Regions from separate parts of the Variovorax sp. OK605 genome, predicted to be linked through region 1. Evidence: riboswitches for the same ligand, from Rfam matches in the RefSeq annotation. Region 1 holds a riboswitch; the other holds the start of a gene.
The links. A riboswitch is a leader RNA that binds a small molecule or an ion and turns the genes downstream of it on or off. The one in region 1 is predicted to bind S-adenosylhomocysteine.
Positions count from the first base shown of each region.

Region 2: it holds a riboswitch for S-adenosylhomocysteine, as region 1 does, so the genes downstream of both, metH (methionine synthase) here and ahcY (adenosylhomocysteinase) in region 1, are expected to answer to the same signal.

Region 1 is NZ_FOWL01000010.1:180,493-196,484, reverse strand. It holds gene BM013_RS25815 (FAD-dependent oxidoreductase) at 1-1,073, opposite strand, end outside; gene BM013_RS25810 (dihydrodipicolinate synthase family protein) at 1,179-2,075, shown strand; gene BM013_RS25805 (ABC transporter substrate-binding protein) at 2,175-3,005, shown strand; gene BM013_RS25800 (amino acid ABC transporter permease) at 3,040-3,759, shown strand; gene hydA (dihydropyrimidinase) at 3,776-5,230, shown strand; gene BM013_RS25790 (GntR family transcriptional regulator) at 5,301-5,987, shown strand; gene BM013_RS25785 (alpha/beta fold hydrolase) at 6,042-6,962, opposite strand; gene phaP (TIGR01841 family phasin) at 6,979-7,485, opposite strand; gene BM013_RS25775 (hypothetical protein) at 7,647-8,288, opposite strand; gene BM013_RS25770 (hypothetical protein) at 8,457-10,580, opposite strand; S-adenosyl-L-homocysteine riboswitch at 10,755-10,823, shown strand; gene ahcY (adenosylhomocysteinase) at 10,886-12,325, shown strand; gene BM013_RS25760 (TlyA family RNA methyltransferase) at 12,333-13,160, shown strand; gene metF (methylenetetrahydrofolate reductase [NAD(P)H]) at 13,171-13,995, shown strand; gene BM013_RS25750 (septal ring lytic transglycosylase RlpA family protein) at 14,088-14,693, shown strand; gene BM013_RS25745 (23S rRNA (adenine(2030)-N(6))-methyltransferase RlmJ) at 14,728-15,681, opposite strand; gene rplM (50S ribosomal protein L13) at 15,877-15,992, shown strand, end outside.
Region 2 is NZ_FOWL01000004.1:589,966-605,957, forward strand. It holds gene BM013_RS14155 (ferredoxin--NADP reductase) at 119-892, shown strand; gene BM013_RS14160 (TetR/AcrR family transcriptional regulator) at 912-1,676, shown strand; gene BM013_RS14165 (amidohydrolase family protein) at 1,622-2,821, shown strand; gene BM013_RS14170 (GtrA family protein) at 2,845-3,255, opposite strand; gene BM013_RS14175 (glycosyltransferase) at 3,252-4,241, opposite strand; gene BM013_RS14180 (ArnT family glycosyltransferase) at 4,238-6,127, opposite strand; gene metH (methionine synthase) at 6,180-8,987, opposite strand; S-adenosyl-L-homocysteine riboswitch at 9,010-9,085, opposite strand; gene BM013_RS14190 (esterase/lipase family protein) at 9,285-10,241, shown strand; gene BM013_RS14195 (lipase secretion chaperone) at 10,253-11,194, shown strand; gene BM013_RS14200 (PACE efflux transporter) at 11,218-11,655, opposite strand; gene BM013_RS14205 (LysR family transcriptional regulator) at 11,757-12,680, shown strand; gene BM013_RS14210 (SH3 domain-containing protein) at 12,699-13,427, opposite strand; gene BM013_RS14215 (homocysteine S-methyltransferase family protein) at 13,652-14,704, opposite strand; gene hutG (N-formylglutamate deformylase) at 14,800-15,624, opposite strand; gene BM013_RS14225 (formimidoylglutamate deiminase) at 15,632-15,992, opposite strand, start outside.

The sequences.
Region 1 (15,992 bases):
CCGGTGGTGCCGTTGGTGACGCCGGCTTCGTCGGCCTCGCCTTCCGCCGCCACGACGGTGTGCTCCCACAGCACGGGCACGCCGTGCGCGCGCAGTTGCCGCAGGTAGCGCCAGCCGTCGCGCAGCAGGTCGGGTGCCGTGCGCGCCGAGGCCAGCAGGTCGCGCCATTGGCGCAGCGACGGGCGCGCGGCCGATTCCAGCACGGCAACCACCTTGGCGCCGCCGGCGAGCAGCTCGGCCGCCAGTTGCAGGTTGAGCGGTCCGTTGCCCGCGATCACCACGCGGCGCCCCGGGGCGACCCGGTAGGCGCGAGCCAGCGTCTGGCCGGCGCCGGTGGTCATCACGCCGGGCAAGGTCCAGCCGGGGAAGGGCACGGGGCGCTCGTAGGCGCCCGGGGCAATGACCAGTTGCCTGCAGTTGATGACGTGGGCCCGCCCGTCGATCAGCGCCGCGACCTCGCGCGGCGAAAAGGCGGCCCACACCTGCGCGCCCTGGGCGATGGTGACGCCAGCGGCACGCACGTCGTGTTCCAGCGCGAGACCCTGCGCGAACTGGCGGTCGGCCGGCGTGGCCGAGCGGTGCGAGGGCGCGAGCGGCTTGTAGAACTGGCCGCCGGGCTCCAGGCGTTCGTCGAGCACCAGCACCCCGGCGCCGGCCCGGCGCGCCGAAAGCGCCGCCGACAGGCCGGCCGGGCCCGCGCCGATCACCAGCACGTCGACCTGCAGCCGGGCGGGTTCGGCGCCGGCGGCGGGTGCCAGCGGTTGCAGCGGGTCTTCCGCGGTGCCGGCCGGTGGGGTGGAGCGCACCTGCTGGCCGTCGGCCACTTTCGTGAGGCAGGCGCGCTGGCTGGTCCGTCCGTCGACCGTGACGAGGCAGTCGAAGCACGCCCCCATGCCGCAATAAAGACCCCGGCGCTCGCCGCCGCGGGTGTGGCGCATCGCCTTGATGCCGCCGGCCGCCAGCGACGCCGCGATGGTTTCGCCTTCCAGGCCTTCGACCGGTTGCCCGTCGTACCAGAAGCGCACGGGGCGCCCGGCCGGGGTGATGGAAGGGTGGGTCAGTCTGGCGCTCATGGGCAGGTGCGAGGGAAAACGGAAAACGGCGTTGACGCGATTGAATGTATACGTATACTACACGTATACGTATACTTCGTCATCGAATTTTCCAAGGACTGCCCCATGACAGCGTTCCGAGGCACCTATACGGTGCTCATCACCCCCATGACCGACGACGGCCTGCACGTGGACGTGCCGGCACTGAAGAAGCTGGTCAATTGGCAAATCGAGGAGGGAATCCACGGGCTGATCCCTCTGGGGAGCACCGGGGAGTTCCTGTCGCTGACGCCCGATGAGCGCCAGTTGGTGATCGAAACCTGCGTGAGCACCGCTGCAAAACGCGTGCCCGTGTTGATCGGCACCGGTGCGGAGTGGACCGACGAGTGCGTGCGGCTGAGCCGCGAGGCCGAGACCATGGGCGCCGACGGCGTCATGATCATTCCGCCGTTCTACAGCACGCCCACCGACGACGAGCTGTTCGCGCACTACCGCAAGGTGGGCGAGGCGATCGGCATTCCGATCATGGTCTACAACAACCCGGCCACGGCCAACGTCGACCTCAAGCCCGAGCTGGTGGCGCGCCTCTCGCGCATCGACAACTGCAAGTACATCAAGGAGTCGACGCTGGAGGTGACCCGCGTGCGCGACATCATCGAGCTGTGCGGCGACCGCATGACCGTGTTCGCCGGCATCCTGGGCTACGAGTCGTTCTGGCTCGGCGCGCAGGGCTGGGTGGCGGTGTGCTCCAACCTCATTCCGAAGATGTCGGCGCGCCTGTTCGAGCTGGTGGCCGACGAGCGCGACATGCCCGCGGCGCTGGCGCTCTACAAGCAGATGCTGCCGATCGTGCGCTGGGTGGGCGGCCACCGCTACGTGGCGGCCTCGAAGGACGGCCTCTCGATGATGGGCCTGCCGGTGGGCAAGCCGCGCGCGCCGCGCCTGCCGCTGCCCGACGCCGACGTGGCGGACCTGCGCCGCGAACTGGCCCGCCTCGACCTGCTGGACTCGATCCGCGCCTGAGGGCCGGCGCCGCCGCACCCCCTCCTGCTTTCTGCCTTCTGCCTCCTGGCTCCTGCCTTTCCCTTTCGTCGCCTCGTTCATTCCCTGAAGGACTTCACCATGAAACTGCTCCCCGCTCTCGCGTCGGCAACGGCACTCTTCATCTTCTGCGCGGGCGCCGCGAACGCGCAGGCGTGCAAGTCGCCGGTGCCCGACTCGGCCCTCGTCAAGAAGGGCACGCTGACCATGTCGGTCAACCCGACGCTGCCGCCGATGCAGTTCGTCGACCAGACCGGCGCGCTCAAGGGCATGCGCGTGGAGCTCGGCGAGGCGATCGCCAAGCGCCTGTGCCTCACGCCGGAGTACGTGCGCATCGAGTTCTCGGCCATGATCCCCGGCCTGCAGGCCGGGCGCTGGGACGTCATCAACACCGGCATCTTCTACACGGAAGAGCGCGCCAAGCTGATGCAGATGCTCATCTACGAAGACCAGGCGATCAGCATCAGCACCGCCAAGGGCAACCCGCTGAAGATCGCCAAGCCCGAAGACCTGTCGGGCAAGAGCATCGGCGTGGAGCTCGGCGGCTTCGAGGAGCGCAAGGCGCGCGAGCTCGACAAGGCGCTCACCGACAAGGGCATGAAGGGCATGACCATCCGCACCTTCGAGAACTTCGCCATGGCGTTCCAGTCGCTGCGTGCGGGCCAGGTCGACGTGGCCCTGTCGATCGACTCGACCGGCGCCGAATACCAGAAGCGCGGCGACTTCGAGCGCGTGCTGCACGGCCTGTTCCCCACGCCGGTGGCGCTGGCCTCGCGCAACAAGGACCTGGCCGCCGCGATGGCCAAGGTCATGAACGACATGAAGGCCGACGGCAGCTTCCAGAAGCTGTTCGACCAGTACGGCGTGAAGGCCGTCGACGGCGCCGTGGCCGTCAAGGGCCCGGCGGGCTGAGCCGCGCCGTCACCGAGCACACGAAGGAACGTTCATGGGACAAGGCTGGAGCTGGTCGGGGTTCATCGACTATCTGTTCAATCCGTACATCCTCAGCGGCGCGGTCACCACGCTGTGGCTCACGCTCGCTGCGATCGCGGGCGGGCTGGTCGTGGGGTGCGCGCTGGCCCTGGCCCGCCTGTCCAGCCGCCGCTGGGTGGCCGGGCCGGCGCACTTCTACATCTGGGTGTTCCGCGGCACGCCGCTGCTGGTGCAGCTGATCATCATCTACACCGGCTTGCCGCAGCTCGGGCTGAAGCTGTCGGTGATCGAGTCGGCGCTGCTGGGCCTGATCCTCAACGAGGCCGCCTACCTGGCGGAGATCGTGCGCGGCGGCATCCAGTCGATTTCCGCCGGGCAGACCAACGCGGCGCGCGCCGTGGGCTTCAGCAGCGCGCAGACCATGCGCTACATCGTCATGCCCCAGGCCATGCGCCTGATCGTGCCGACGCTGGGCAACAGCATCAACGGGCTGCTCAAGACCACCTCGATCACCTCGGTGATCTCGATGGAGGAGCTGCTGCGCCGCACCCAGGTGCTGATCCAGGAGAAGTTCATGGTGCTCGAGCTGTTCGTCGTCGCGGCCATCTACTACCTGCTGATGACCACCGCCTGGGACTTCATCCAGCGGCGCATCGAGCGCCACTACGGCCGCGCCTACGGCAATGCGAGCGCGCCGGTGGTGCCCGCGGAACCCGCGCTCGAGCAGCGCTAGACGGAAGAGAACGCCCATGAGCACCTACGACCTGATCCTGCGCAACGCCGACATCGCCACCGCGGGCGACCGCTACACCGCCGACATCGGCGTGCGCGACGGGCGCATCTGCGCCATCGCGCAAGGCCTGGACGCCAGCGCCGCGCGCGAGATCGATGCGCGCGGCCGCCTCGTCACGCCGGGCGGCGTGGACGGCCACTGCCACTTCGACCAGCCGACCAGCGACGGCTCGCGCTTCGCGGACGACTTCCTCACGGGCACGCGCTCCGCGGCCTGCGGCGGCACCACCACCGTGCTGCCCTTCGCAGCGCAGCAGAAGGGCCACAGCATCCAGGAAGCGGTGGATGACTACCACCGCCGCGCCGAGGGCAAGGCCGTGATCGACTACGCCTTCCACCTGATCGTGGCCGACGCCACGCGCGACGTGACGCAGCGCGAGCTGCCCGCATTGATCGAGAAGGGCTACACCTCCTTCAAGATCTACATGACCTACGACGACCTCAAGCTGGACGACCGCCAGATCATCGAGGTGCTGGCCACCGCGCGCCGCCACGGCGCGATGACGATGATCCACGCCGAGAACAGCGACTGCATCGCCTGGCTCACCGAGCAGCTGCTCGACGCGGGCCTCACCGCGCCGCGCTACCACAGCAGCTCGCGGCCGATGGCGGTGGAGCGCGAGGCAACGCACCGCGCCATCGCGCTGGCGGAGCTGGTCGACACGCCCATCCTGATAGTGCACGTGTCGGGCCGCGAGGCCGTCGAGCAGATCCACTGGGCGCGCGGGCGCGGCCTGCCGATCCACGCGGAAACCTGCCCGCAGTACCTGTTCCTGAGCGCCGAGGACCTGGGCATCGACCCCGACGATCCGATGCACGGCGCACGCTGCATCTGCAGCCCGCCGCCGCGCGACAAGGCCAACCAGCAGTTCATCTGGAACGGGCTGTCCAGCGGGCTGTTCACCATCTTCTCGTCCGACCACGCGCCCTTCAACATGAACGGCAGCGACGGCAAGCGCGTGGCCGGCGACGACGCCTCGTTCGACCGCATCCCGAACGGCATTCCCGGCGTGGAAACCCGCCTGCCGCTGCTCATGAGCGAGGGCGTGCTCAAGGGGCGCATCGACATCCACCGCTTCGTGGAGCTCACGGCCACCAACCCGGCGCGGCTGTACGGGCTGTACCCGCGCAAGGGCACCATTGCAGTCGGCAGCGACGCCGACTTCGTGGTGTGGGACGTGTACGCCAAGGGGCAGGAGAAGCGGCTCACCAACGACATGCTCCACCACGCCGTCGACTACACGCCGTACGAAGGCATGGCGTTGCGCGCCTGGCCGGGCATCACCGTGTCGCGCGGGCGCGTGGTGTGGGAAGACGGCGAATTCCTGGCCGAGCCGGGCTCGGGCCAGTTCCTTCCGTGCCTGCGTCCGCGTGCGCCGAACGACGGCAATCCGCTGGACAAATGGCTCTGAAGCCGCCGGGCCGCGCCGCCATGCGGCCCTGATAAGCTCACCCGCCCTTGTGGCCCACGCCATTCTCCGCATGCCCAGCCTTCCCAGCCCCACGCAGCCCGCCACCATCACGATCGCACCCCTGGAGGTGCGCTCGGCCAGCCTGGCCGAGCAGGCCTACGAGCGGCTGCGCACGCTCATCCTCGACCGCCAGATCTCGCCCGGCAGCCCGCTGCAGGAAGCGCGGCTGGCGGAAGACCTGCGCATTTCGCGCACGCCGATGCGCGAGGCGCTCGTGCGGCTGGCGGGCGAAGGGCTGCTGGTGCGGCGCGACGCGCGTTCCTACGCCGTGCGCGCGCTGGGCACCAAGGAGTACTTCGACTGCATGCGCGCGCGCGAGGTGATCGAGGGCGAAGCCATCGCGCTGGCCGTCGGCAAGATCACCGACGCCGAGATCGATGCGCTCGAGGCCGACATCGCCGCGCTCGGCGGCGGCGAGCACAGCGAGACCGAGCACTGGCACTTCGACGACCGCTTCCACCTGCTGATCGCCACGGCCAGCGGCAACGTGGTGTTTCCGCGGCTGGTGGAGGAACTGCGCGTCAACGCGCGGCTGTTCCGCCTGCACAGCCCGCTGCACAGGCAGCCGGAGAACCACGACGAGCACGGCGAGATCATTCGCGCGCTGCGTGCGCGGGACGCGGAGCGCGCCCGCACGGCGATGCGCGATCACCTGCGCAGCCTGCAGGAAGACGTGCGGCGCGCGCTGATCGAATAAGCGACCGAACGGAAGCAGCCGGACAGCTGCAGCCGGACGGCTGCAGGCGAGGGTTCAGGCGTCCGGATGCCGACCCGCGTGCCCCGCGATCGCCTCGACGATCTGCGGCCACATCGACACCGGCAGCGCATGCCCCATGCGCGGAATGCGCAACAGCGTCGCCCCCGGAATGGCATCGGCCACGTCGACGCCGCAGGCCACCGGCACCAGCGGATCGGCGTCGCCGTGGATCACCAGCGTGGGCACGCGCACGCCGCGCAGCGCGGGCCCGCGGTTGCCCGAGGCCAGGATGGCCGCGAGCTGGCGCGCCACGCCGGGCGGATTGAGGCCGCGCAGGAAGACGAGCTGCGCTCTTTCGGTGTCGCGCGCCTCGTCGAGCGGAAAGGCCGACGGGCCGCGCAGCACGCGCCACACCTTGGCGTAGTGCGGCAGGTAGGCCTCGAAATTCGTGGGCGACGGCGAGAACAGCATGGCCATGGCTTCCGGCGTGGGCGGTGGCAGGCCCGGCGCGCCGGTGGTCGACATGATGCTGGTGAACGACAGCAGCCGGTGCGCATGGTGAATGCACAGCTCCTGCCCGATGGCGCCGCCCATCGAGGCGCCCACGACGTGCGCGCGCGCAATGCCCAGCGCGTCGAGCAGCCCGACGCAGTCGGCGGCCATGTCGCGCAGGGTGTAGGGCACCTGCAGCGCCCGGCCGGCCATGGCGTCCAGCATCAGCGCCTGGATGTCGGGCACGCCCAGGTGCGTGAGGTAGGTCGAGTGGCCGATGTCGCGGTTGTCGAAACGGATCACGCGCAGCCCGCCGGCCTCGGCGAGGCGGGCGCAGAACGCGTCGTCCCACGCGACCATCTGGGCGCCCAGGCCCATGACAAGCAGCATCGGCGGCGCGCCCGGGTCGCCGAAGCTGTCCCAGGCGAGCTCGATGCCGTTGGCGCGCGTGCGCCGCTCGACGCGTGGCGCGGCGGCGCTCATGCCAGAAAGCTCCGGCTCACTTGCGCTGCAGCATCTTGGTGACTTCGTCGACGTTGGCCTGGATGCGCTGGCGCACCACGTCGAAGGCATCGGCCTGCGACTTGGCGGCCAGGTTGGCCAGCTCCTTGATGTCGTCGACGGCGCGCTGGAACGACTGGCGGCCGAGCTCGTCGAGCTTGGACAGGTTTTCCTTGGGGTCCTTGCCGGGCATGCCCTTGGCGGCCGTCTGCCACTCGCCGATGGCGGTCTTGATCATCTCGGTCTGCCGCTGCACCACGGCCTGCAGCCCCTGGTAGGACTTCTCGTTGGCTTGCATCAGCGCCTGCAGGTCCTTGCGCCCGCTGTCCAGCAGCTTGCCGGCGCCGCCGGTCAGGTTGAGGTTCTGCAGCCGGTCGGCCATGCCCTTCAGCGGATTGAGCATGTCCGCGGCGTCCGGCATCGCCTTCTTCTCGCTGGCGGTGCTGCTGGTGCTACTGCTGCTGGAGGTGGTCTTCTTGGCGGCGGCTTTCTTGGCAGTGGCCATGGTGCGGAATCTCCTGTGTCGGGTGAACGGGTGGGTGGCTGGGACCGGCCGGGCGGCAAAGTCCCTCGCCACGATACGCGCACAGGCGCGCCCGGGGCTTGCCGCCGCGACAAAAATGCCTGCGGGATTTCCCTTGGAGGCCGGGCTTGCCTGCTTTCGCCTTACATCGGCGGCGCGAAGCCGTCGCGCCCGGCCGTCACGCGCAGCGCGGTGGGCGTGCCGTTCTTTTCCTGCGCGCTGATCATCACCTTGGCGCCGGGCACCAGCAGCGCGTCGGTGCCGGGGCGGAAGGTGACCACCGGCACGTCGGGCGGCACGATGACGGTCTTCTCGCCGCCCTTGTAGGTCAGCCGCAGCTGCTGCCCGCCGCGCACCGACTTCGGCGCGGAGGCCAGGTCGGCGACCGTGGCGTTGGTCATGGTGCTGTCGGGCATCAGGTCCCACGGCCGGTGGCCTTCGCCGGTGCCGCGCGCGGCCTCGGGGAACACCACCACCTCGAGCGCCTTCTGCGTGCCGTCGGGCTGCGGCATGGCGGCGGTGCCGATGAAGCTGCCGCGCTTGATGTCGGACAGCTTGATGCGATAGACCTCCGAGACCGGCATGCCGGCCGGCCGCGCGAGCGAGACGACTTCGCCGCCGCGGTCCTGGACCACGAGGGTGCTGGCATCGACGCGCACGATGGTGCCGCGGATGCGCACGGTGTCGGCGCCTTGGGCCGCGGCAATGCCGGGGAGGGCGGCGCCCAGGCACAGGGCGGTGGCGGCAAGCAGTGCGCTGGAGGCGCGGAACGAGAGGGTCGGCATGGCGGCGTGGGGAGGCTGGTGGAGGTGCGGCCAATGTACGTCGCGCCGGCCAATCGTGCCCGCGGCCGACTTACGGCGGAATGAGCAAGGGCCGCAGGCCGGGCGGTGCGGCATGCGGCCCTTTTCAGGCAAGGCGCCGCTTTGTCAGCCTCTCAGCCTCTCAGCCCGTCAGTCGATCAGCCCGATCTCGAGCGCGCCCGCCGTGGCCGGGTTGCGCGAGCCGACCATCGCGAAGAGCTTGCTGCCCTGGCTCGCGAAATGGAAGGCGGTGCCGAACGACGCCGCGCGCATGTTGACCGGGCCGACCGCGCCCATGGAGCCCAGCGTGGCGCCGAACGTGCCGGTGGCACCGCCCGGGAGCACCTGCGTGCGTGCATAGCCCGACGCGTCGATGGCCGTGCCGCCCCAGCTGCCGTTGGTGGCGCCGCCGCGCGCCGTGACGGCGGGCCAGGTGGCGCGCTCCGCCAGGCCGATCCGGAACACCGACGTCGTGGGCGTCGACGGCACGATGCCGGCCGAGAGGTAGACGTTCTCGTTGCCCACGCGCGCGATCGCGAAGCTGCCGCGGTCCGCCGGGTTGCTCACGTTCACGATGTTCCAGGTGTCGACGCTGGCGCCGGGCGACACCGTGTAGGTCAGCAGCGTGGCCGCGGGGCAGGTGTCGATGCGGTAGATCGTGCTGTTGTTGCACAGGTAGAGCGCGGTGCCGCCGCTGGCGACCTGGATCTGCGTGATCGACGAGTCGCCGCCCGCGGCCGTCAGGTTGACGCCCAGCCGGTTGTAGACGCCGTCCAGCGCCGCCTGCGTCTTCACCAGCGCGCGCGATGCCACGAAGGGCCGCACGCCGTAGCTCACCGGCGTGACCTGCGCCACCGCGAACGGGAACGAGCCGACCACCGTGTCCGCGGCCAGGCGGAAGCGCGCCGTGTTCACGGGGCTGGCGATCCGCGCGCTGTCGAACACGAAGCTGCCGGCTTCGGCCGCGTCCTCGGAGAAGCTGCCCGAGGCGGCCGTGCCGGTCTCGTCGGTCATCTCGTAGCGCTTGCTGTCCAGGTTCAGCGCCAGCGCCTGGCGCGTGCCGTTGCTGGCGTAGACCTTGTAGCGGCCGTTGCGCGCGTCGGGTGCCGCGCCGGTGTCGATCAGGTTGAGCTGCAGGTAGCCCTGCGTGTTCGGGTTGCGCGAGCCCACGAGCACCGACAGCGCGCCGCCCTGCATCGCGAAGTACCGGCTCGTGCCGCCGCTGTTGACGCCCCGGATGCCTTCGGGCTGCAGCGCGAAGGTGCCGCCCACCGGCATCGCCAGGCTGGCGTAGGTGCCGTCCGTGCCGGTGCTCGTGCGCACCGAGTTCGCGCTGTCGATCAGGTTGCTGCCCCAGCTGCCCGTGGTCGATGCGCCGACGCCGCGCGTGGCGGGCCAGCTCGAAGACTCGGGCAGGCCGATGCGCATGAACTGCACGGCCGGCGCGGTGCTGACGCCGCCGGCCAGGTACACGTTTTGCCCGCCGATGCGCGCCATGCGGAAGTTCGCGACATCGCCGGCGTTGGCCACGTTGGTCCCGACCCAGGTGTCGTCGGTGCCGGACGCGACCGCGTAGGTGCGCTTCGAGGCCGCGGGGCAGAGGTCGATCTTGTAGATCACCGCGTCGTTGCAGATCTCGAGCACGGTGCCGCTGCCCGACAGGCGCATCGACAGTATCGCGGAGTCCTGCGCGTTGCCCGGGCTGCGCGTGACGCTGAAGCGGTTGTAGGTGCCGTCCAGCAGCGCCGCGGTGGCGACGAACTCGCGGGCCGCCACGAAGGGCTGCGCGGCGTAGGCGACGGGGCTCGCATACGCCGTGGCGAACGGGAAGGCGCCCACGATGGCGTCCGCCGTGACCCGAAAGCGCGAGGTGTTGGCCGCGGTCGTGATGCGGCCGCTGGCGAACACGTAGGTGCCGGGCTCGGTGAAGTCCTCGCCGAACGTGCCCGACTCGGGCAGGTTGGGGCTGTCCGTCATCGTGTAGCTGCCGGCGTCGAAGTCGACCGTCAACTGCTGCTGCGTGCCGTTGGCCGCGTAGACGCGGTAGGTGCCGTTGCGCGCGTCGGCGATGTCCTGGGTGCCTTGGGTGCCCTGTGCTGCCTTGGCCTTGACCAGTGCGGGCGCCGGCGCCGCGGCTTGCGTGTTCGGCGCGGCATTGCCGCTGCCGCTCGCCAGCGGCAGGCCGCCGCCCGCGCCTTCACCCCCGCCCCCGCCGCCGCAGGCCGCCAGCAAGGCCGCCAGACCGCAACCCGTGAGATATCTCGTCATCCTCATGTGAGCCCTCTTTCTTGTACGAGGGGCTCGGCAGAAAGCCGGCTGGCTGCTGAACCGAACCCTGGGGAAATCGTAAAAAGAGGTGTCTTGAACCCGCAGGGTGGCGAATGTCAGCCTGCCCGGGGGCGCAAATCCCCCGGATTGGCTGCGCCTGCCGCCGCGTCTACAATCCGCGGTTCCGAGGAGCGTTGCAGCGCCATCAGGCGTGAGGCTCGGACCACATCGCAACCACGCTCACCCGCTGTTCTCGCGGTGAGTCCTTCCCCGTACGCAGTGGCATCTTTCAAACCAGTTTTGGAGTCCTCATGAGCGCTGTTCTCAAGCCCAACCCCGTTTCGACCGCCAACCAGGCGATTGCCGACCTCTCCCTCGCCGCCTGGGGCCGCAAGGAAATCCGCATCGCCGAAACCGAGATGCCCGGCCTGATGGCCATCCGTGAAGAGTTCTCCAAGGGCCAGGCGCTCAAGGGCGCGCGCATCACGGGCTCGCTGCACATGACCATCCAGACGGCCGTGCTGATCGAGACGCTGCAAGCCCTGGGCGCCGACGTGCGCTGGGCCTCGTGCAACATCTTCTCCACGCAGGACCACGCCGCCGCCGCCATCGCCGAAAAGGGCACGCCGGTGTTCGCCATCAAGGGCGAGTCGCTGAAGGACTACTGGGACTACACCCACGCCATCTTCGACTTCGGCCCCAAGGGTTCCAAGGGCGAAGGCCCGAACATGATCCTGGACGACGGCGGCGATGCCACGCTGCTGATGCACCTGGGCCAGCGCGCAGAGAAGGACCTGGGCGTGCTCGCCAACCCGACCAGCGAAGAAGAACGCATCCTGTTCGCGGCCATCAAGGCCAAGCTGGCTGTCGATGACAGCTGGTACACCCGCAAGTCGGCCGAAATCATCGGCGTGACCGAAGAGACGACCACCGGCGTGCACCGCCTGAACGAAATGTCGGCCAAGGGCACGCTGCTGTTCCGCGCCATCAACGTGAACGACTCGGTCACCAAGAGCAAGTTCGACAACCTGTACGGCTGCCGCGAGTCGCTGGTCGACGGCATCAAGCGCGCAACCGACGTGATGATCGCTGGCAAGGTGGCACTGGTGGCCGGCTACGGCGACGTGGGCAAGGGCTCGGCACAGGCACTGCGCGCACTGAGCGCCCAGGTGTGGGTCACTGAAATCGACCCCATCAACGCCCTGCAGGCCGCCATGGAAGGCTACAAGGTCGTGACGATGGAGTACGCCGCCGACAAGGCCGACATCTTCGTGACGACCACCGGCAACAAGGACGTCATCACGCACGACACCATGGCCAAGATGAAGGACCAGGCGATCGTCTGCAACATCGGCCACTTCGACAACGAGATCGACGTCGCGTCGATCGAGAAGTACGAATGGGAAGAGATCAAGCCGCAGGTCGACCACATCACCTTCCCGGACGGCAAGAAGATCATCCTGCTGGCCAAGGGCCGCCTGGTGAACCTGGGCTGCGGCACGGGCCACCCGAGCTTCGTGATGTCGTCGTCGTTCGCCAACCAGACCATCGCCCAGATCGAGCTGTTCACCAAGCCCGACGCCTACCAGGCCGGCAAGGTCTACGTGCTGCCCAAGCACCTGGACGAAAAGGTCGCGCGCCTGCACCTGAAGAAGGTCGGCGCCATGCTGACCGAGCTGACCGACTCGCAGGCCGCCTACATCGGCGTGAGCAAGAACGGCCCTTACAAGCCGGACACGTACCGCTACTGATCCGCGCATGCGCGCCGATCAACTGTTGGTAGAGCGCGGCCTGGCCGCGTCGCGTTCGCAGGCCGTGCGGCTCATTGCCGGCGGCATGCGCTGGCGCGACGCGGGCACGAGCGACGCCTGGCGCTCGGTCGTCAAGAACAAGGACGAGGTGCCCGAATCCGCGGAGCTCGAGCTCGACGACGCGGCCGAGGCGCGCTACGTCTCGCGCGGCGGGCTCAAGCTCGAAGGCGCGCTGGCGGTGAGCGGCGTGGACCCGGCCGGCAAGCTGTGCCTCGACGTGGGCCAGTCGACCGGCGGCTTCACCGATTGCCTGCTGCAGCGCGGTGCCGCCAAGGTGGTGGGCGTCGACGTCGGCCACGGGCAGCTGCATGCGAAGTTGCGCGAGGACGCGCGCGTGGTCGCCATCGAAGGCGTCAATGCGCGGGCGCTGTCGGCCGATGACCTCGCCGAGGAGCCTGAAGAGGGCGACGAAGGCGAGCCGGAAGAAGGCGCAGGGGAGTCTTCTGCCCCGCGCTTCGACCTGATCGTGGGCGACCTGTCGTTCATCTCGCTCACGCTGGTGCTGCCGGCGGTCGTGGAGTTCCTGGCCGACGACGGCCAGTTGCTGATGCTGGTCAAGCCGCAGTTCGAACTGCAGCCCGGCCAGGTCGGCAAGGGCGGCATCGTGCGCGACGAGACCATGTATGCGGTGGTCGAGAAGCGCCTGCACGACGCCTGCGCGGCGCTCGAGCTGAAAGTGCTGCGCTGGTTCGACAGCCCGATCGCCGGGGGCGACGGCAACCGCGAGTTTTTCATTCACGCCGTTCGTGCCGACCGGGCGAACGACGCTTCCTGAGGAGACGCAGGTGCGCCTTCCGCTGAGTTTCGAATTCTTCCCGACCAAGACGCCCGAAGGCGCGGTCAAGCTGCGCGCCGCGCGCCAGCAGCTGTACGTGCGCAAGCCGCAGTTCTGCTCGGTCACCTATGGCGCGGGTGGCTCCACGCACCAGGGCACCTTCGGCGCGGTGCAGGAGATCCTGTCCGAAGGCGTGGACGCGGCCAGCCACTTCTCGTGCATTGGCGCCACGCGCGCCACGGTGCGCGAGCAGCTCGCCGAACTCAAGGCCATGGGCGTGAAGCGCCTGGTGGCGCTGCGCGGCGACCTGCCGAGCGGCTATGGCATCGGCGGCGAGTTCCTGTATGCGAGCGACCTGGTCGCCTTCATCCGTGAAGAGACCGGCCGCGACTTTCACATCGAGGTGGCCTGCTACCCCGAGATCCACCCTCAGGCCCGCTCGCCCGAAGCCGACCTGCAGGCCTTCGCCGCCAAGGTGAAGGCGGGTGCCGACTCTGCGATCACGCAGTATTTCTTCAGCGCCGAAGCCTACTTCCGCTTCGTCGACGACGCGCGCAAGCTGGGGCTCGACACGCCGATCGTGCCGGGCATCATGCCCATCACGAGCTCGACGCAGCTCATGCGCTTCTCGGACGCCTGCGGCGCCGAGATCCCGCGCTGGATCCGCCTGCGGCTGCAGGGCTTCGGCGACGACACGGCGTCGATCAAGGCCTTCGGCCTCGACGTGGTCACCGAGCTGTGCGCGCGGCTGCAGGAAGGCGGCGCCCCGGCGCTGCACTTCTACACGATGAACCAGTCGGCGGCCACGCTGGCCGTGCTGGAGCGCCTGGATTGAGAGGGCGGCGCGCGGCGCTGGCGGCGGGTTCGCTGCGCGGGGGGCTTCGCCTGGCCCTTGTCGCGGCGGCTTGCGCGCTCGCAGGCTGCGCCATGCCGCCGGCCAGCGACGGCAGCAAGCTGCAGCCGCTGCCGCGCGCCATCGCGGTGCCGCCGGGCGCCGCGCCGCGCTCCAGCGTGCCCTCGGTGCGCTATGACCTCGCCGTGTCCGGCTCCGGTGAATTGACGCCGGACGACGGCGTGCCCGGCGACGACGGCCCGCGCGAGGTGTTCGAGCGCGGCGGCGCGTCGTGGTACGGCATCCAGTTTCACCAGCGCAAGACCGCCAGCGGCGAGCGCTTCGACATGACCGCCATGACGGCGGCCCACAAGACACTGCCTTTCAACACGCGCGTGTGCGTTCGCAGCCTCGTCAACGGCAGCGAGGTGCTGGTGCGCATCAACGACCGCGGCCCCTATGCGCTGGGCCGCGTGATCGACCTGAGCCGCGCGGCGGCCGACCGCATCGGCCTGACCGGGCTGGGCATCAAGCAGGTGGCGCTGACGGTGGTTGACCGCGACGGCATGCGTTGCGGCGGCTTGCCGGTGGAAGCGAGCGATGCGCAGGCGCCGGTGGCGGCCGCCGAGCCGAAGCAGCGCGCCAGGGCGCAGGTTCCGGCGCGGCGCAAGGCGGTCGTGCCGGCCCGTCGGCGCAAGTAAGCCCGCCAGCCCGGCGGGGCTCGGGCCCGGAGGCTCAGCCGCCCGATTCGAGCGAGAAGGCGGCGTTGCGGTCCTGGCCCAGACGCTCCACCAGCTGCGGCAGCGCGGCCGCGAGCAGCGGTTTCAGCGTGTAGGGCGGGTTGATCAGGAACATGCCGCTGGCCGGCAGGCCCGGGCGCTGCGTGGCGCCAGAGGCAGCGTCCTTGGTGATCTTGCTCGATTTGACCGTCAGCGTGGCGTGCAGCCACGACTTGCCGGCCTTGGTCGCCATCGTCTTCAGGCGGCGCGGCAGGTCGTGCGCCTCGGGGCGCGGAATGATCGGATACCAGACCGCGTAGGTGCCCGTGGCGAAGCGCTTGAGCGCCTCGGCCGCGAAGTCGAGCACGCGGCCGTAGTCGGTCTTCATTTCGTAGCTCGGGTCCATCAGCACCAGCGCGCGGCGCGAGGGCGGCGGCAGGAACTTGGTGGCGCTGCCGAAGCCGTCTTCGTTCAGCACGGCGATCTGGCGGCCGGCCTCGAGCTGGGCGATGTTGGCGCTCAGCGTGCGGCCGTCGGTCGGGTGCAGCTCGAACAGCTTGAGCTTGTCGTGGTCGCGCAGCAGGTGCTGCACGATGAACGGCGAGCCGGGGTAGACGCGGGCGCCGCCGTTGGGGTTGAAGTCGTGAATCACTTCCAGGTAGCGCGCAATGGCGTCGGCGACCGGAGCTTCGGCTTCGGGCGCTACTTTTTTGGTAGCGGACTTCGCAGCAGGGGCGGGCGTGCCGGGTGTTTTCTTGCCTGAAAGAAGGCGCAGGATGCCTTCGGCCGCTTCGCCGCTGGTGCCGGCGTAGTCGCCATCCAGGCGGTACAGGCCGGCGCCGGCGTGGGTGTCGACCACCGTGAGGGCGGCTTCTTTTTCGAGCATGTGCTCGAGCGTGGCAATCAGCACCGTGTGCTTGAGCACGTCGGCGTGGTTGCCGGCATGGAACGCGTGGCGGTAACTGAACATAGGGGGAGGATGGTAACGGTGTTGGGCCCTGCATATGCGCATTTGCCAGCACAAGGCCATTCTTTATATAATCGCGGGCTTCGCAGCGTTTTTGTAGCCCCGCGGCGAAGACTTCAAACCACCTAAGAGATTCCCACCAGAGGAACGCCGACCGTGGAAAAGGGCTCGCCAAACCCTCTTCAAAGAGAAAAACTCATGACCAAAACGTTCAGCGCCAAGCCCGCTGACGTGACGCACGAGTGGTTTGTGATTGACGCGACCGACAAGGTCCTCGGACGAGTAGCCAGCGAAGTTGCTCTCCGTTTGCGCGG
Region 2 (15,992 bases), on a different contig from region 1:
GGGGTTTTTCCGACCAACGACAATGGAGGGTTCGCAGCCGGCCGACGTTTCATGCCCCAAGGGCGTGCATGCCGGCTCAGCCAGCCCCCCTTGTTTCCAACCTACTCTTGAGTTCCGTATGAGTGCATTCAGCGAAGAACGCGTCCTGAGCGTCCACCACTGGACCGACCGCCTGTTCACCTTCACCACCACGCGCGACCCCGCGCTGCGCTTCTCGAACGGTCATTTCACGATGATCGGCCTGAAGGTCAACAACAAGCCCCTGCTGCGCGCGTACAGCATCGTGAGCCCGAACTACGAGGAGCATCTCGAGTTCCTGAGCATCAAGGTGGAAGAAGGCCCGCTGACCTCGAAGCTGCAGCACATCCAGGTGGGCGACACCGTGATCGTGGGCCGCAAGCCGACCGGCACGCTGCTGATCGACTACACGCTGCCGGCCAAGCGCCTGTACCTGTTCGGCACGGGCACCGGCCTCGCACCGTTCATGAGCATCATCCGTGACCCGGACACCTACGAGAAGTTCGAGCAGGTCATCCTGGTGCACGGCGTGCGCCAGGTCGACGAGCTGGCCTACCACGACCTCGTGACCGACCACCTGCCCAAGCACGAAGTGCTGGGCGAGATGATCGAGAAGCAGCTGCTGTACTACCCCACGGTCACGCGCGAGGAATTCCGCAACCAGGGCCGCATCACCGACCTGATCGAGAGCAACAAGCTCACCGACGACCTCGGCCTGCCGCCGCTGAACGTCGAGGAAGACCGCGTCATGCTGTGCGGCAGTCCCGGCCTGCTGGTCGACCTGAAGCACATCCTGGAAAAGCGCGGCTTCAAGGAAGGCAACACCTCGACGCCGGGCGACTTCGTCGTCGAGCGCGCCTTCGCCGAGAAGTAAGCAGGACGTCGCGCGCACGATGGCCGACAGCCGCACCGCCGCCAAGCCCAAGCCTCAGCGCCGCACCGGCGTGCGCGAGGCGGCCGCCCAGGCCACGCGCGACAGCATCCTCAAATCGGCGACCAAGGTGTTCGCCAGGTACGGCTACGACGGCGGCAGCGTGGAGAAGATCTCCAAGGCCGCCAAGTCGTACGACCGCATGATCTATTACTACTTCGGCAGCAAGGAAGGCCTCTTCATTGCGGTGCTCGAAGGCATCTACAAGCGCATGGACGACGCCGAGGCCGCCATCGCGCTGGACGTGTCGCGGCCGGTGGAGGCGCTCACCGAAGTCATTCGCTTCGTGCTGGGCTACTACCGCAAGAACCCCGAATTCGTCACGCTGCTGAACACCGAGAACCTGCACAAGGGCCGGCACATTTCGAAGTCGCTGCGCGCCCGCGAATACTCGTCGCGCGCGGTGGCCATCATCGAGGAGATCCTTGCCAGCGGCGCCGCGCAGGGGCTGTTCCGCAAGGATCTGGTGGCGCGCGACATCTACCTGCTGATCGCGTCCACGGGTTATTTCTACACCTCCAACCGGCACACGCTCACCGCCTTCCTGGGTGAGCCGCTGGAGTCGCCGGAGGCGATCACGCACTGGGAAGATTTCGTGATCGAGACGCTGCTGCGCACGGTGCGCGCGGACGAGCCACAAGACAACACACCACCCCACGAGGACACATCGAAATGGCAGAAATCGCAGCCGGCGGCAAGTCGGGCAAGGTCGTCATCAAGAACATAGGGCTGCTGCTCTCGGGCGACATCGACAAGCCCATCCTGGACGCGGACACCATCGTGGTGAACGACGGGCTGATCGTCGCGGTCGGCAAGGAAAAGGACTGCGACCTCGAAGGCGCGCAGACCGTCATCGACGCGCGCAAGACCTGCGTGGCGCCCGGGCTGATCGACAGCCACGTGCACCCGGTGTTCGGCGACTGGACGCCGCGCCAGGGCCAGCTCGGCTGGATCGACTCCACCATGCACGGCGGCGTGACCACCATGATCTCCGCCGGCGAGGTGCACCTGCCCGGCCGCCCGAAGGACATCGTCGGACTGAAGGCGCTGGCCATCACGGCGCAGCGCTCGTTCGACAACTTCCGCCCCAACGGCGTGAAGGTGCTGGCCGGCGCGCCCGTGATCGAAAAGGGCATGGTCGAGAACGACTTCAAGGAACTCGCCGAAGCCGGCGTGGGCCTGCTGGGCGAAGTGGGCCTGGGCACGGTCAAGGCGGGCTACGAGGCCAAGGAAATGGTCGCCTGGGCGCGCAAGTACGGCATTCAGAGCACGATCCACACGGGCGGGCCGTCGGTGCCGGGCTCGGGCTACATCGACAAGGACACGGTGCTGGAGGCCGATGCCGACGTCATCGGCCACATCAACGGCGGCCACACCTCGCTGCCCGAGGCGCATGTGTGCGAGCTGTGCGAGAAGAGCACGCGCGCGATCGAGATCGTGCACAACGGCAACGAGAAGGTGGCCATCGCGGCGGCAAGGGCCGCGATCGAACTGAAGTGCCCCCACCGGGTCATCCTGGGCACGGACGGCCCCGCAGGCTCCGGCGTGCAGCCGCTGGGCATCCTGCGCATGGTGGCCTTCATCTCGGCCTTCGCCAACATTCCGGCCGAACAGGTGTTCTGCTTTGCCACGGGCAACACGGCGCGCATCCGCAAACTCAACTGCGGCCTGATCGAAGTGGGCCGAGACGCCGACTTCGTCTTCATGGACCGTGCGCAGCATTCGCCCGCCAAGGGCCTGCTCGAAAGCGTGCAGCTGGGCGACCTGCCGGGCGTGGGCATGGTGATGATCGACGGCATCGTGCGCTCGGGCCGCAGCCGCAACACGCCGCCCGCGACCGAGATTCCGGTGGTGGTGTCCGGCGCGCACTGAGCGCCGGCCGGGCACTGCGGCGCTCAGCCGCCGCGGTGCGAGCGAAAGACCAGGTAGCGCGCCGACAGGAAGTTGACGCTCATGCCCGCCACGCTGCCCACGGCCACGCCGAGGGCAGCCGCCCAGCGCCCCTCGACCCAGTGCAGGGTCAGCACATAGGCGCCGTAGTTGAGCACCGCGCCGCCGGCCATGGTGGCCAGGTAGCCCAGGTATTCACGCCAGACGGAGCGGCCGGCCGCCGCGCTCGCTGCACTCGCCGCGAAGGTGTAGCGCCGGTTGAAGGCCCAGGTGGTGGTGGCCGCCGCCAGGAACGACACCACCCGCGCCACGTACCAGCCCAGCAGCGGCGCCAGCAGGTACAGCACCACCACGTCGACCACGAGCCCGATCACGCCGACCACGGCGAACGACAGGAACTCGCGCCCGATCTTCATGGCGCGGCGGACGAAGCCCGCTCGCGCACGCCCGGAATGGCGAGGTAGCGCAGGCGCTTGGCCTCCTGGCGCCCCAGCGTGACGGTGTGCATGACGATGCCGCACACGAAGGACAGCATCGCGCCCAGCATCGCGCCCGTGGCCAGCACCGCCGTGGGGAGCCGGGGCACCAGGCCGGTGTGCATGTAGGTCATGAACAGCGGCACCACCAGCGCGATCGACAGCAGCACCAGCACCCCCGCGATGGTCGAGAAGAACTGCAGCGGCCGCTCGCTCACGAACAGCTTGCAGATGGTCTTCAGGATGCGCCAGCCGTCGCGGTAGGTCGACAGCTTGCTGACCGAGCCTTCGGGCCGCGTGCTGTAGGCCGTGCTTTCCTCGGCGTAGGGCATGCGCAGTTCGAGCGCGTGCACGGTGAGTTCGGTCTCGGTCTCGAAGCCGCGCGACAGCGCGGGAAACGACTTGGCATAGCGCCGCGAGAACACGCGGTAGCCCGAGAGCATGTCGGTGAGCGCGCCGCCGAACAGCTGCGCCACGGCGCCGGTGAGCATGCGGTTGCCCAGCCGGTGGCCGGCGCGGTAGGTGAGCGCGTCGTGGCCGTCGTCCACGCGGTTGCCCACCACCATGTCGAGGTTGTCGCCTACCAGCCGGTCGATGAGCCGGCGCGCGGCACCGGCGTCGTAGGTGGCGTCGCCGTCGACCATCACGTACACGTCGGCCTCCACGTCGGCGAACATGCGCCGCACCACGTTGCCCTTGCCGCGCAGCGCCACGTGCGTGACGGTGGCGCCGGCCGCGCGCGCGACGGCGGCGGTGTCGTCGCTGGAGTTGTTGTCGAAGACGTGGATCTGCGCCTCGGGCAGCGCGGCACGGAAGCCGGCCACCACCTGGGCGATGGCCAGCGCTTCGTTGTAGCAAGGGATGACGGCGGCAATGCGCAAGGCGCTGCGGCGGTCGCGGACGGCAAGGGCTTCGGTGTCGGTCATGGTGCTGCGGCGGGAAGGATACGGTAGACCCGGCTGCCGTCTTTCTCGTACTGCACCGCGAAGTACCTGTCGAAGTCGACACGCGCGCTGAACACCGGCACCACCGCGTTCGGCAGCACGATGGCGGTGAAGCCCAGGCCGCCGAGCTTGCGCGCCAGGTCGCCGCCCGACAGCGCGCCGAAATCGGTGTAGCGCCAGGGGCCGAGCGTGTCGCCCCAGATCGGGTTGGGGCCGTAGTAGATGGCCTCGTTCAAGGCAATCTGATAGACGCGGCCGGTGGCGTTGTGGCGCAGGTAGTCCATGACGGCATAGCCCGGCACATGCTGGCGCAGCACGGCCTCGCGCGCCTCGGGCGTGGTCGAGACCATGGCGACCTTCACCGCGGTCTGGCGCACCGCCACGGCGGCCAGCACGGCCAGCAGCAGCACGAGCACCCAGTCGCCCGCGCGGGCGCCGGAGCGCGCGGTGTCGCGGCTCATGGCGCCGGTGGCCACAGTGGCTGTAGCGGAGGCTGCAGAGGTTGCGGCATCGGACGCGGGCTTGTTCCCGCTCATGCGGCGCACGCCGGCCGCGGCCCAGCCGAACAGCACCTGCCAGCCGATGGCCGCGATGGCCGCCAGCAGCGGGAACGAGGCCGTGAGGTAGCGCGGGTAGCGCGAGGTCACGACCCACACGACCACCGAGTACAGGCAGAACCAGCCGGCGGCGCGCACCGCGGCCGAGCGCTTCCACAGCACGCTGAACGGCGCGAAGAACACGGCCCAGATCAGCGCGTTGGGCAGCTCGGCGTGCACGCGCACGTCGGCCACCTGCTGCACGTAGTCGGCCGGCGTCCACTCGGTGAAGCCGAACACGCGCGCGCCGATCGGGTTGAACGGGTCGCCGGTCATGATGGCGTTGCGCGCGTACCAGTAGATGCACGGGAGCAGGAAGCAGGCGAACACCAGCGCCCAGGCCTTGACCCGGCGCTCGTGGCGGATGACGAACAGCGTCACCAGCGGCAGGAAGATCAGCGCCTGGTACTTCGAGCCCGCGGCCAGGCCGAGGCAGAAGCCGGCCACGCCGAGCCAGTGCATGCCGCCATGAATCCCCTTGCCGACTTTGCCGGCCTTGCCCGGTTCGCCCGGCTCCGATTCGCGCCACCACCACAGCGCCACGCAGGCCGACAGCACGAACAGCGCCACGCCCATGTCGATCAGCGCGTTGGAGTAGTCGCCCAGCCCCAGCCAGATGGCCGCGCCGATGCAGCCCGTGAGCCGGCTGGCGTGCAGCACGCCCAGGCGGTAGACCATCACCACCGACAGCGCGCCCGCCAGCGCATTGAGGAAGTGCGGCAGCACGTCGTCGCCCACCTGCAGCGCGGCGGCGTAGAGCAGGTTGTAGTTGTACGGGAACCAGGGGTAGCGCAGCCACTCGTGGATGCCCAGCGAGCCCTGCTGCGCCACCTGGCGCGCGTAGGGCAGGTGGTACATGAGCTCGTCGAAGGCGATGGGCGGGGCCAGCGGGGCGACCAGCGCGGGCAGCGCCACCAGGGCCAGCGCGATCATCGCGACGCGCTCGACGTAGCGCCACGGCACGGCAACCTCGTTCGCGCGCATGGCACGCAGCTCGCGCCGCTCGCGCAGCCACGACGGCAGCTGCACCGCCGCGGCCACGAAGCCCGCCACGACCACCGTCACGGTCGCGGCGGTCTTGAAGGCGCCGAAGATGGCGAGCGCCTGGAACGCGCAGATGAAAAAGCCCACGCCCAGCGACACGGCCATGGCCGCCTCCAGCGCGGCGTCGCGGCGCGGCGGCGGCGCCAGGCGGCCCAGCAGGGCGCGGCCGAAACCCCAGCAGCTGAAGACAAAGACCGCCAATGCCGCGTAGTGCGCGGCTGCAAACATCAGCTTCTGAATAACAACTCCCGGGGCCGGTCGGCCACGCCGGCCGGCAGGTTCAAAGGTTCGGTGCCAGCAGGCGCTCGAGCTCGGCTTCGCTCTGCTTGCGCCGCGCGGCCTGGTCCTGCAGCTGGTCGTGCCCGATCTTGCCGACGTTGAAGTACGTCGCATCGGGGTGACCCAGGTAGAAACCACTGACGCTGGCGGCGGGCATCATAGCGAGGCTTTCCGTCAGGGTCATGCCAATGTCCGCGCAACCCAGAAGGTCGAACATCGGGCCCTTCACGCTGTGGTCGGGGCAGGCCGGGTAGCCCGGCGCCGGGCGGATGCCGCGGTATTTCTCCGCGATCATGTCGTCGTTGCTCAGGCCTTCCTCGGGCGCGTAGCCCCACAGGTCGGTGCGCACGCGGTGGTGCATCGCCTCGGCAAAGGCCTCGGCCAGCCGGTCGGCCAGGGCCTTGAGCATGATGGCCGAGTAGTCGTCGAGGTCGTCGATGAAGTACTTCTCCTTCTTCTCGACGCCCAGCCCGGCCGTGACGGCGAACATGCCCACGTAGTCCTTCAGGCCGCTGTCCTTGGGCGCGACGAAGTCCGACAGGCAGCGGCTCGGGCGCATCACGCCGTCGATCTGCTGCTTCTCGGTCTGCTGGCGCATGCCGTACCAGGTGAGCGCCACTTCGCTGCGGCTTTCGTCGGTGTACAGCTCGATGTCGTCGTCGTTCACGGTGTTGGCCGGCCAGAAGCCGATCACGCCGCTGGCGCTGAGCCAGCGCCCTTCGATGAGGCGCTTGAGCATGCGCTGGCCGTCGGCGTACACGCGCACGGCCTCGGTGCCGACGATCTCGTCCTTCAGGATGGCTGGGAACGGGCCCGCCAGGTCCCAGGTCTGGAAGAACGGGCCCCAGTCGATGTACTTGGCCAGCTCCGTGAGGTCGAAGTTCTTGAACAGGCGCCGGCCGATGAACTTGGGCACCGGCGGCAGGTGGCTCGCGAAGTCGACCGGGGTCTTGTTGGCGCGCGCCTTGGCCAGCGGCCACAGCGGCACCTGCTTCTTGTTGGCGTGCTGCGTGCGCACCTTGTCGTAGTCGGCGTTGATCTCGTCGATGTACGTGGCGGCCTGGTCGGAGAGCAGGCTCTGCGCCACGCTCACGCTGCGCGAGGCGTCGGGCACGTAGACCACGGGGCCTTCGTAGTGCGGCGCGATCTTCACGGCCGTGTGCACGCGGCTGGTGGTGGCGCCGCCGATCATGAGCGGGATCTTCTTGATGCGGAAATGGTCGTCGCGTTGCATCTCGCCGGCCACGTACTGCATTTCTTCCAGGCTCGGCGTGATCAGGCCGCTCAGGCCCACGATGTCCGCGCCCTCGACCTTGGCACGCGCCAGGATCTCGTGGCACGGGACCATCACGCCCATGTTCACCACTTCGAAGTTGTTGCACTGGAGCACGACGGTGACGATGTTCTTGCCGATGTCGTGCACGTCGCCCTTCACGGTGGCGATGATGATCTTGCCCTTGGTGCGCACATCGCGCCCCGCGGCCTCGTCGCGCAGCTTTTCTTCCTCGATGTAGGGCAGCAGGTGGGCCACGGCCGACTTCATGACGCGCGCCGACTTGACCACCTGCGGCAGGAACATCTTGCCGGCGCCGAACAGGTCGCCCACGATGTTCATGCCGTCCATGAGCGGGCCTTCGATCACGTGCAGCGGGCGGCCGCCCTTGGCCAGGATCTGCTGGTAGGCCTCTTCGGTGTCCTCGACGATGAAGTCGGTGATGCCGTGCACCATGGCGTGCGACAGGCGCTGGTTGACGTGCACCGGGTTGTCCGGCGTGCCACGCCACTCGAGGCGCTTGCTCTCGTCTTTCGCGCCGCTCTTGGCGGTCTCGGCCACTTCGACCAGGCGCTCGCCCGCGTCGGGCCGGCGGTTGAGCACCACGTCTTCCACGCGCTCGCGCAGCGTGGGCTCCAGGTCGTCGTACACACCGACCATGCCGGCGTTGACGATGCCCATGTCCATGCCCGCCTGGATCGCGTGGTACAGGAACACGGTGTGGATGGCCTCGCGCATCGGGTCGTTGCCGCGGAAGCTGAAGCTCACGTTGCTCACGCCGCCCGACACCTTGGCGCCCGGCAGGTTCTGCTTGATCCAGCGCACGGCGTTGATGAAGTCGACCGCGTAGTTGTCGTGCTCCTCGATGCCGGTGGCGATGGCGAAGATGTTCGGGTCGAAGATGATGTCTTCGGGCGGGAAGCCCACCTCGTCGACCAGGATGCGGTAGGCCCGTTCGCAGATCTCGACCTTGCGCGCGTAGGTGTCGGCCTGGCCCTTCTCGTCGAAAGCCATGACCACCGCGGCGGCGCCGTAGCGCTTGACCAGCTTGGCCTCGTGCTTGAACTTGTCCACGCCCTCCTTCATGGAGATGGAGTTGACGATGCCCTTGCCCTGGATGCAGCGCAGGCCGGCCTCGATGACGTCCCACTTCGAGCTGTCGACCATCACCGGCACGCGCGCGATGTCGGGCTCGCTGGCAATCAGGTTCAGGAAGCGGACCATGGCGGCCTTGCTGTCGAGCATGGCCTCGTCCATGTTGATGTCGATCACCTGCGCGCCGTTCTCCACCTGCTGGCGCGCGACGGCCAGGGCGTCTTCGAACTGGCCGTTCAGGACCATGCGCGCGAAGGCCTTGGAGCCGGTGACGTTGGTGCGCTCGCCGATGTTGACGAACAGCGTGCCCGCGCCGATGGCGACCGGTTCGAGACCGGAGAGCTTCATGGGGGGCGGAGCGGCCTGGGCGCCGGAAGCGCCGAAAGCGCTGGGAGCGCCGGAAGAGGAATCTGGGGTGGCTGGAGCGGAAATCTGGGACATGGCCTCACCTGCGGAAGAGTCGAACAGGCGAGCGTCGTTGTCGCCCCAAGCCTGACGGCGGGCCTGTGAGGCCCACCGCTGCAACGCTCCTTGGGAAGTCGCGCATTTTAGGGCGATTCGAAACCTGCCGGGGGGAAACCCCAGTTTCCATTCCCGCCTCGATCCACAGAATGCGGCCACCGTTTCCGAACGAACGTTCGTTTTTTTAACCAACGCGAAAGCGACGAAAGGGAGTGCCGAATGGCCAAGACGTGGAACGTGGTTCTTTGCTGCGCAATGGCAGCCGCAGCGACTCTGGTGACACCCGCGGCCCGGTCGGCCGCCAGCGGCAGCTCGACACTGGTCACGGCACGCGCCACGTCCAGCGAGGCGAAGACGAAATACCCCATCGTGCTGGTCCACGGCCTGCTCGGCTTCGACAACCTGCTGGGCGTCGACTACTTCTACGGCATTCCCGATGCGCTGGCCGGCGCGGGTGCCCGGGTCTACGTGGCCCAGATGTCGGGCACCAACACCTCCGAGATCCGCGGCGAGCAGCTGCTGCAGGAGCTCAAGACCATCCGCGCGATGGAGAAGAACCCCACGCTCAAGTTCAACCTGATCGGCCATTCGCAGGGCGCGCCCACGGTGCGCTACGTGGCCGCCGTGGCACCCGACATGGTCGCCTCGGTCACCTCGGTGGGCGGCGCCAACGGCGGCTCGAAGGTGGCCGATCTGCTGGCGAAGCTGCCCGAAGGCGGCATCGGCCAGACCGTGGTGGTGAAGGCCGTGGGCCTGCTCACGAGCGTGATCGGCTTTCTCTCGGGCAAGGACCCGGGCCAGCTGCCCGAGGTGCCGCTGAACGCGCTGGCCTCGCTGACCACCGCGGGCGGCGCGGCCTTCGACGCCAGCTTTCCGCAGGGCCGGCCCGCGCCGGGCGCCTCGTGCGACGTGAAGAGCGGCGCGGCGCTGGTCAACGGGGTGCGCTACTACTCGTGGTCGGGCGTGTCGACCGGCTTCAACCTGTTCGACCTGAGCGACGCGCCGCTGTCGGCGCTGGGCACCCTCGCCTTCTTCGGCGAGGCCAACGACGGCCTGCTCGCCACCTGCACCACCCGCCTGGGCACGCACCTGGGCGACTACCGCCAGAACCACCTCGACGAGGTCAACCAGGTGCTCGGCAACACCTACGGCAGCCAGTTCCCGTACTACGAGAAGAAGGTGCCGGCGATCTTCAAGGAACAGGCCGCGCGGCTGAAGAGCGCGGGGCTCTGAGCGCATTGGCCTTGGCATCTCGCACGCGCTGGACGCTGTGGGCCGCGGGCGGCGCGCTGCTGCTCGCCGTGGGCGGCGGCTGGCTGGCGGCCGGCTCCGACGTGGCCGACCTTCCGGCCCCCATGCCGGAAACACAGGGCACCGCAGCTGCCGCCGCGCCGAGCCCCGAACCCCGGCCGCTCGCGGCACCCGCCGCGCCGGACGCGCTGCTGAGCAGCGGCCTTATCGCCATCTTCGACCAGGTGCTCTCCGAGGCCCAGGCCGACAGCAAGGCCACGCTCATGGCCCGCGCCCCCGCCCTGCTGGCCAGGCACCTGCGCGAAGACTGGCGCGTGCGCGCCCTGGGGCTGCTGGAACGCTACGTCGACATGCACGAGGCGCTGGTGACGCTGCCGCCGCCCGCGCCCGGCGACCCCGCGCAGCTGCGCCGCAGCCTGGAGGCGCGCGAGGCGCTGCGCCGCCAGTACTTCAGGCCCGAGGAAATCGAAGGCCTGTTCGGCGACCAGATCCGGCAGGACCGCTTCATGACGGAAAAGCTGGAGGCGCTCGCCAACACCGCCCTCACGCCCGAGCAGCGCACCGCCGCGCTGGCGCAGAGCGAGCAGGCCTGGCTCTCGCCGGAGCAGCGCGAGGTGCGCCGCGAGGCCGTGGCGCACGGCGACGTGATGCGCCAGACCGAGGCGCTGGACGCGCGCGGCGCGAGCCCGCAGGAGCGCTTTGCCGCGCGCAGCGAGGTCTACGGGCATGAAGTGGCCAGCAACCTCGCGGCGCTCGACCAGCAGAACCAGGAATGGAACGCCCGGATCGACCGCTACGCGCGCGCCTCCGAGGCCGAGCAGGCCCGGCTGCGCGAGACGCTGTTCAACGACACCGAGCGCCTGCGCCTGAACGGCGCCCTGGCGATGCGCGCCGCCGGCGCACGCAAGCCTGCAGCGACCGGCAATGGCAGTTAAGTAAGCGCAGGCTTACGTGGTTTTTATGCCGGTTGTGCTTCGCCCGTGGCGGAGGCGGGCAGGCCGAACACGCGGTCGAAGACCCAGTTGAAGACGAAGGTGTAGACCAGGAAGAACACCACCAGGCCCAGGTCCATCACCAGCGCCTGCCACAGCGACACGCCCAGGCCCCAGGCGAACATGGGCACCAGGAAGGCGATCAGCCCGCCCTCGAAACCGATGGCGTGGGCGATGCGGCGGCGCACGCTGCGCCCGCGCACGGCCTGGCGCGATTCCCAGCGCTCGAACAGCGCATTGAAGACCAGGTTCCAGATCACCGCGATGACCGACGCGCCCACCGCCAGCACGCCCGAATGGCCCAGGCCGGCGTCCGTCATCAGCGCCAGGCCGGCGCTGGCCGCGACGATGGCGATGCCTTCATAAAGGCTGATGTAAACGATTCGACGCTGAATGCCCTGCATGACGCTTCTCTTTGGTTGTTGACTGCGATGACTGGACTTTATGTGTCCCTTGCTGATATAAAAAGTTAACTTGTTTCAGTTTTATTGATAGATCGACCGCCATGGCCTTCTCCAGCGACAACGTCGAAGTCTTCCTGGCCGTGATCGACCACGGCTCCTTCTCGGCCGCGGCGCGGGCTTTGCGCAAGGTGCCGTCGGCCGTCAGCATGGCCATCGCCAACCTCGAGGCCGAGCTCGACCTGCCGCTGTTCGACCGCAGCGGCCGCGAGCCCCAGCCCACGCCCGCGGCGCGTTCGCTGGAGCCGCAGGCCCGGCTGCTGGCGGCGCAGCTGCGGCAGCTGCAGGTGCAGGCGCTGGCACTCACGCAGGGACTGGAAGACCGGCTCACGCTGGCCATTGCGCCCGAGCTGCTGGCCGCGCCGTGGAGCGGCCCGCTGGCCGAGCTGGCGCGCGAGCACCCGCTGCTGCAGGTCGAGGTGCTGGCCGCGCCGCAGGCCGACGCGCTGGACCTGCTGCACAGCGGCCGCGCCCAGTTGGCGCTGGTGTTCGAGCGCCCGAGCCTGGATGGCCGCGAAGGCTTCCAGGAGGTCGGCAGCGACCTGATGGTGGCCGTCATCGCACCCGACCACCCCGTGCTGGCGACCAACGGCGGCCGGCTGCGCGAGGACCACCTGACCAACACCCGGCAGATCGTGGTGGCCGGGCGCGACCTGGCCACCAGCGACCCGCGCTTCGTGTTCGCGCGCCACGTCTGGCGCACCGACAACGCGCTGGCCGCGCTGAGCCTGATCACCGCCGGGCTGGGCTGGGGCTGGCTGCAGCGCAACTTCGCCAAGCCGCACGTGGCGGCGGGCGCGCTGATCGAGATTCCGTTCGAGAACCTCAGCAACGGGCTCGACCTGTGGGTCGACGTGGTGTGGTCGCGCGAGCGCCCGCTGGGGCTGGGCGCACAGCGCTTCGTCTCGCTGATCGCGCGCGACCGGCAGGCCGCGGGGACCTGCGGCGTCAAGACCGGCGGAATCTAGGCCGGGCGGGCAGCCGGTTCAGCGGCCATGCCCACCGCCGTGGCCGCCCCCATGGCCACCACCGCCGCCGTGGCCCCCATGCCCGCCACCACCACCACCGCCGCGCGGACGCCCGCCGCCGCCCGGGTGCGGATGCGGCATGCCCGGTGCGGGGCCGGGACGGAAACCGGGCTGCGGCCGCGGCGGCCTGAAGCCCGGGTCCGGTGGCGGGCGGAACCCCGGCGCGGGCGGCGGTCGGAACCCGGGGCCCGGCGGCCGGAACCCCGGCCCGGGTTGCCAGGGCCGCGGTTGCCAGCCCGGGCGCACCGGCGGCGGCGGACGCCAGCCCGCCATGGGCGGCGGCGGCCGGTTGCCCCACCAGCGCCGGTCGCCGTACCAGGGGCGGTCGCGGTAGTAGTCGGCCCAGTAGCTGCCGATGGCGAAGGCGACGATCGGCACGCCGATCACCGCGCCGTAGGTGGCCAGCGGCACGCGCTGGTCCTGGTAGGCGTAGTCGAGGTTGCGCGACCAGACCCAGCCGCGCCCGCCGTCGGGCAGCACCACGTCGCACCAGCCGTAGCCGCTGGTGCAGCCGACCACGTCCACCGGCTGGCCGGGCGCGAGCCGGGCCACCAGCGGGTAGTCGCCCGAGGGGCCGGCGCGCAGGTTGACGGCACCGCGGGTGAAGGCCTGCTGCGCCTGCGCCGCGAGCGGCAGGGCCAAGGCGAGCGCGCCGATACCGATCCAGCGCAGGGCGAATGTGTTCATGGCGAGGCTCCTTGCGCTCCAGCGTAGGCGGGGGGCCGAGAGCCTGTCAATCGGCCACCAGCGCGACCGCGCGTTCATGCATCGATTGCGACCGCGCGTTCATGCATCGATTGCGACCGCGCGTTCATGCATCGAGTGCGACCGCGCCATGACGCATCGAGCACGACCGCGCGGCCAGGCATCGGGCGCAACCGCGCGCCGACGCACCGAGCGCGACCTCGCGCCTACGCCGCTTCTTTGTAGAAGCCGGCGTTGTTGCCGCCGAGCGCGCGCCCGGCCATCGGCGCCACGGCCTGGCCGATGGCCGCGATGTGGTCCGGCGTGGTGCCGCAGCAGCCGCCCACGATGTTCACCAGCCCCTCGGCCGCGAACTCGTGCAGCAGGCGCGAGGTGACGTCGGGCGTCTCGTCGAAGCCGGTGTCGCTCATCGGATTGGGCAGGCCGGCGTTCGGGTAGCAGCTGATGAAGGTGTCGCCGGCCACGCGCGCCAGTTCCTGGATGTACGGGCGCATCAGCGCCGCGCCCAGCGCGCAGTTCAGGCCGATGGCCAGCGGCTGCGCATGGCGCACGCTGTGCCAGAAGGCGGTCACGGTCTGCCCGCTCAGGATGCGGCCCGAGGCGTCGGTCACCGTGCCGCTGATGATCAGCGGCAGGCGGTTGCCGCTGTTGTCGAAGTACTCGTCCACCGCGAACAGCGCGGCCTTGGCGTTGAGCGTGTCGAAGATGGTCTCGACCAGGATCACGTCGGCGCCGCCCTCGACCAGCGCCTCGGTCTGCTCGTAGTAGGCCGCGCGCAGCGACTCGAAGTCGACGTTGCGCGCGCCCGGGTCGTTCACGTCGGGGCTGATGCTGGCGGTCTTGGGCGTCGGGCCGAGGGCGCCGGCCACGAAGCGCGGCTTGTCGGGCGTGCTGTACTTGTCGCAGGCCGCGCGCGCCAGCTTGGCGGATTCGAGGTTCATCTCGCGCGCCAGGTGGGCCATCTTGTAGTCCTCCTGCGCGATGGTGGTCGCGCCGAAGGTGTTGGTCTCGATCAGGTCGGCGCCGGCCGCGAGGTAGGCCTCGTGGATGTCGCTGATCACGTCGGGGCGCGTGAGCGAGAGCAGTTCGTTGTTGCCCTTGACGTCGCGCTCGAAGTCCTTGAAACGCTCGCCGCGGTACTGTTCCTCGGTGAGCTTGAAGCGCTGGATCATCGTGCCCATGGCGCCGTCGAGGATGGCGATGCGCTTGGCGAGGATGCCGGCCAGGGCCTGGCCGCGGGTGTAGGTAACGGGCTTCATAGCCCCCGATTGTAGAAACCGCGGGCCGGCCCTGACACGCGTCAGCCTTTTCTCAGCCGTCAGCCTTTTCTCAGCCGTCGGCCCTTTCTCAGCCGTCAGCCCTTTCGCGGACCTTCCACGTACGCCAGCACCGCCTCCAGCATGCGCCGCACGTGCGGCTGCACCCCCGCGGCCACTTCGGGCAGGTAGTCGAAGGGCAGCTTTTCCTGCATGTAGCTCGACTGCGTCATCTCCAGCTGCACCGCCTGCACGCCGCCGGCCGGGCTGCCGTACTGGCGCGTGATGTGGCCGCCCTTGAAGCGGCCGTTGAGCACCGCGGTGTAGCCCGTGGCCGACTTGCCGATGCCCAGCAGCGTCTCGGCCAGCGCCGGGTCGCAGCTGATGCCGTTGCCGGTGCCCAGGTTCAGGTCGGGCAGCTTGCCTTCGAAGAAGCGCGGCAGCACCGAGCGGATGGAGTGCGCGTCCCACAGCGCCACGGTGCCGTGCACGGCCTTCATGCGCTCGAGCTCGGCCTGCAGCTGGCGGTGGTACGGCTGCCAGATGGCGTCGCGGCGCTGGGCGACTTCCTCGTCGCCCGGCACGTCGGCGGCGTCGGCATACACCGGCGTGTCGTCGAAGGTGTCGACCGGACACAGGCCGGTGACGCTCTGGCCGGGGTACAGGCTGGCGCCGTCCGGCGGACGGTTCAGGTCGACCACGTAGCGCGAGTGCGTGGCCGCGAGCACCGAGGCGCCCAGCGCGTCGGCGAAGTCGTAGAGCTGCTCGAGGTGCCAGTCGGTGTCGGGCACGTGGCGCGCTTCGTCGGTGAAGCGTGCGGCCAATGCGGGCGGCACATGGGTGCCGACGTGCGGCATCGAGATGAGCAGCGGGCGCGTGCCCTGGCGAAAGCGGAATGACGGTTCGGTGGTGGTGAAGGCCATGGTGGGGTCAATACTTGAGTAGTTGGGTGCGCGCGGCCACGAAGGCGGCCGCGGCTTCGCCGTGCAGCGCGTGGCGACCGGCCGAGACGCGCGCCCGGCCTGCCACCCACACGGCGCCGATGGCCGAGGTGCGGTGGCTCGCGAAGACGTGGGCCGAGAGCATATCGGGCGCCGACAGCCCCTGCAGCGCAAGGTGCGATGCGTCGAGCACCACGAAGTCGGCCTGCTGGCCCGCGGCCAGCCCGCCCACGGCGCGGGCGGCCGCCTGCGCGCCGCCCTGCACCGCCGCGAGCGTGAACGCAGTCGCCACATGCGGCTGCGCGGCCGTGGCGCCCACGTTGCGCTGGCGCTTGCCCAGGCGCTGGCTG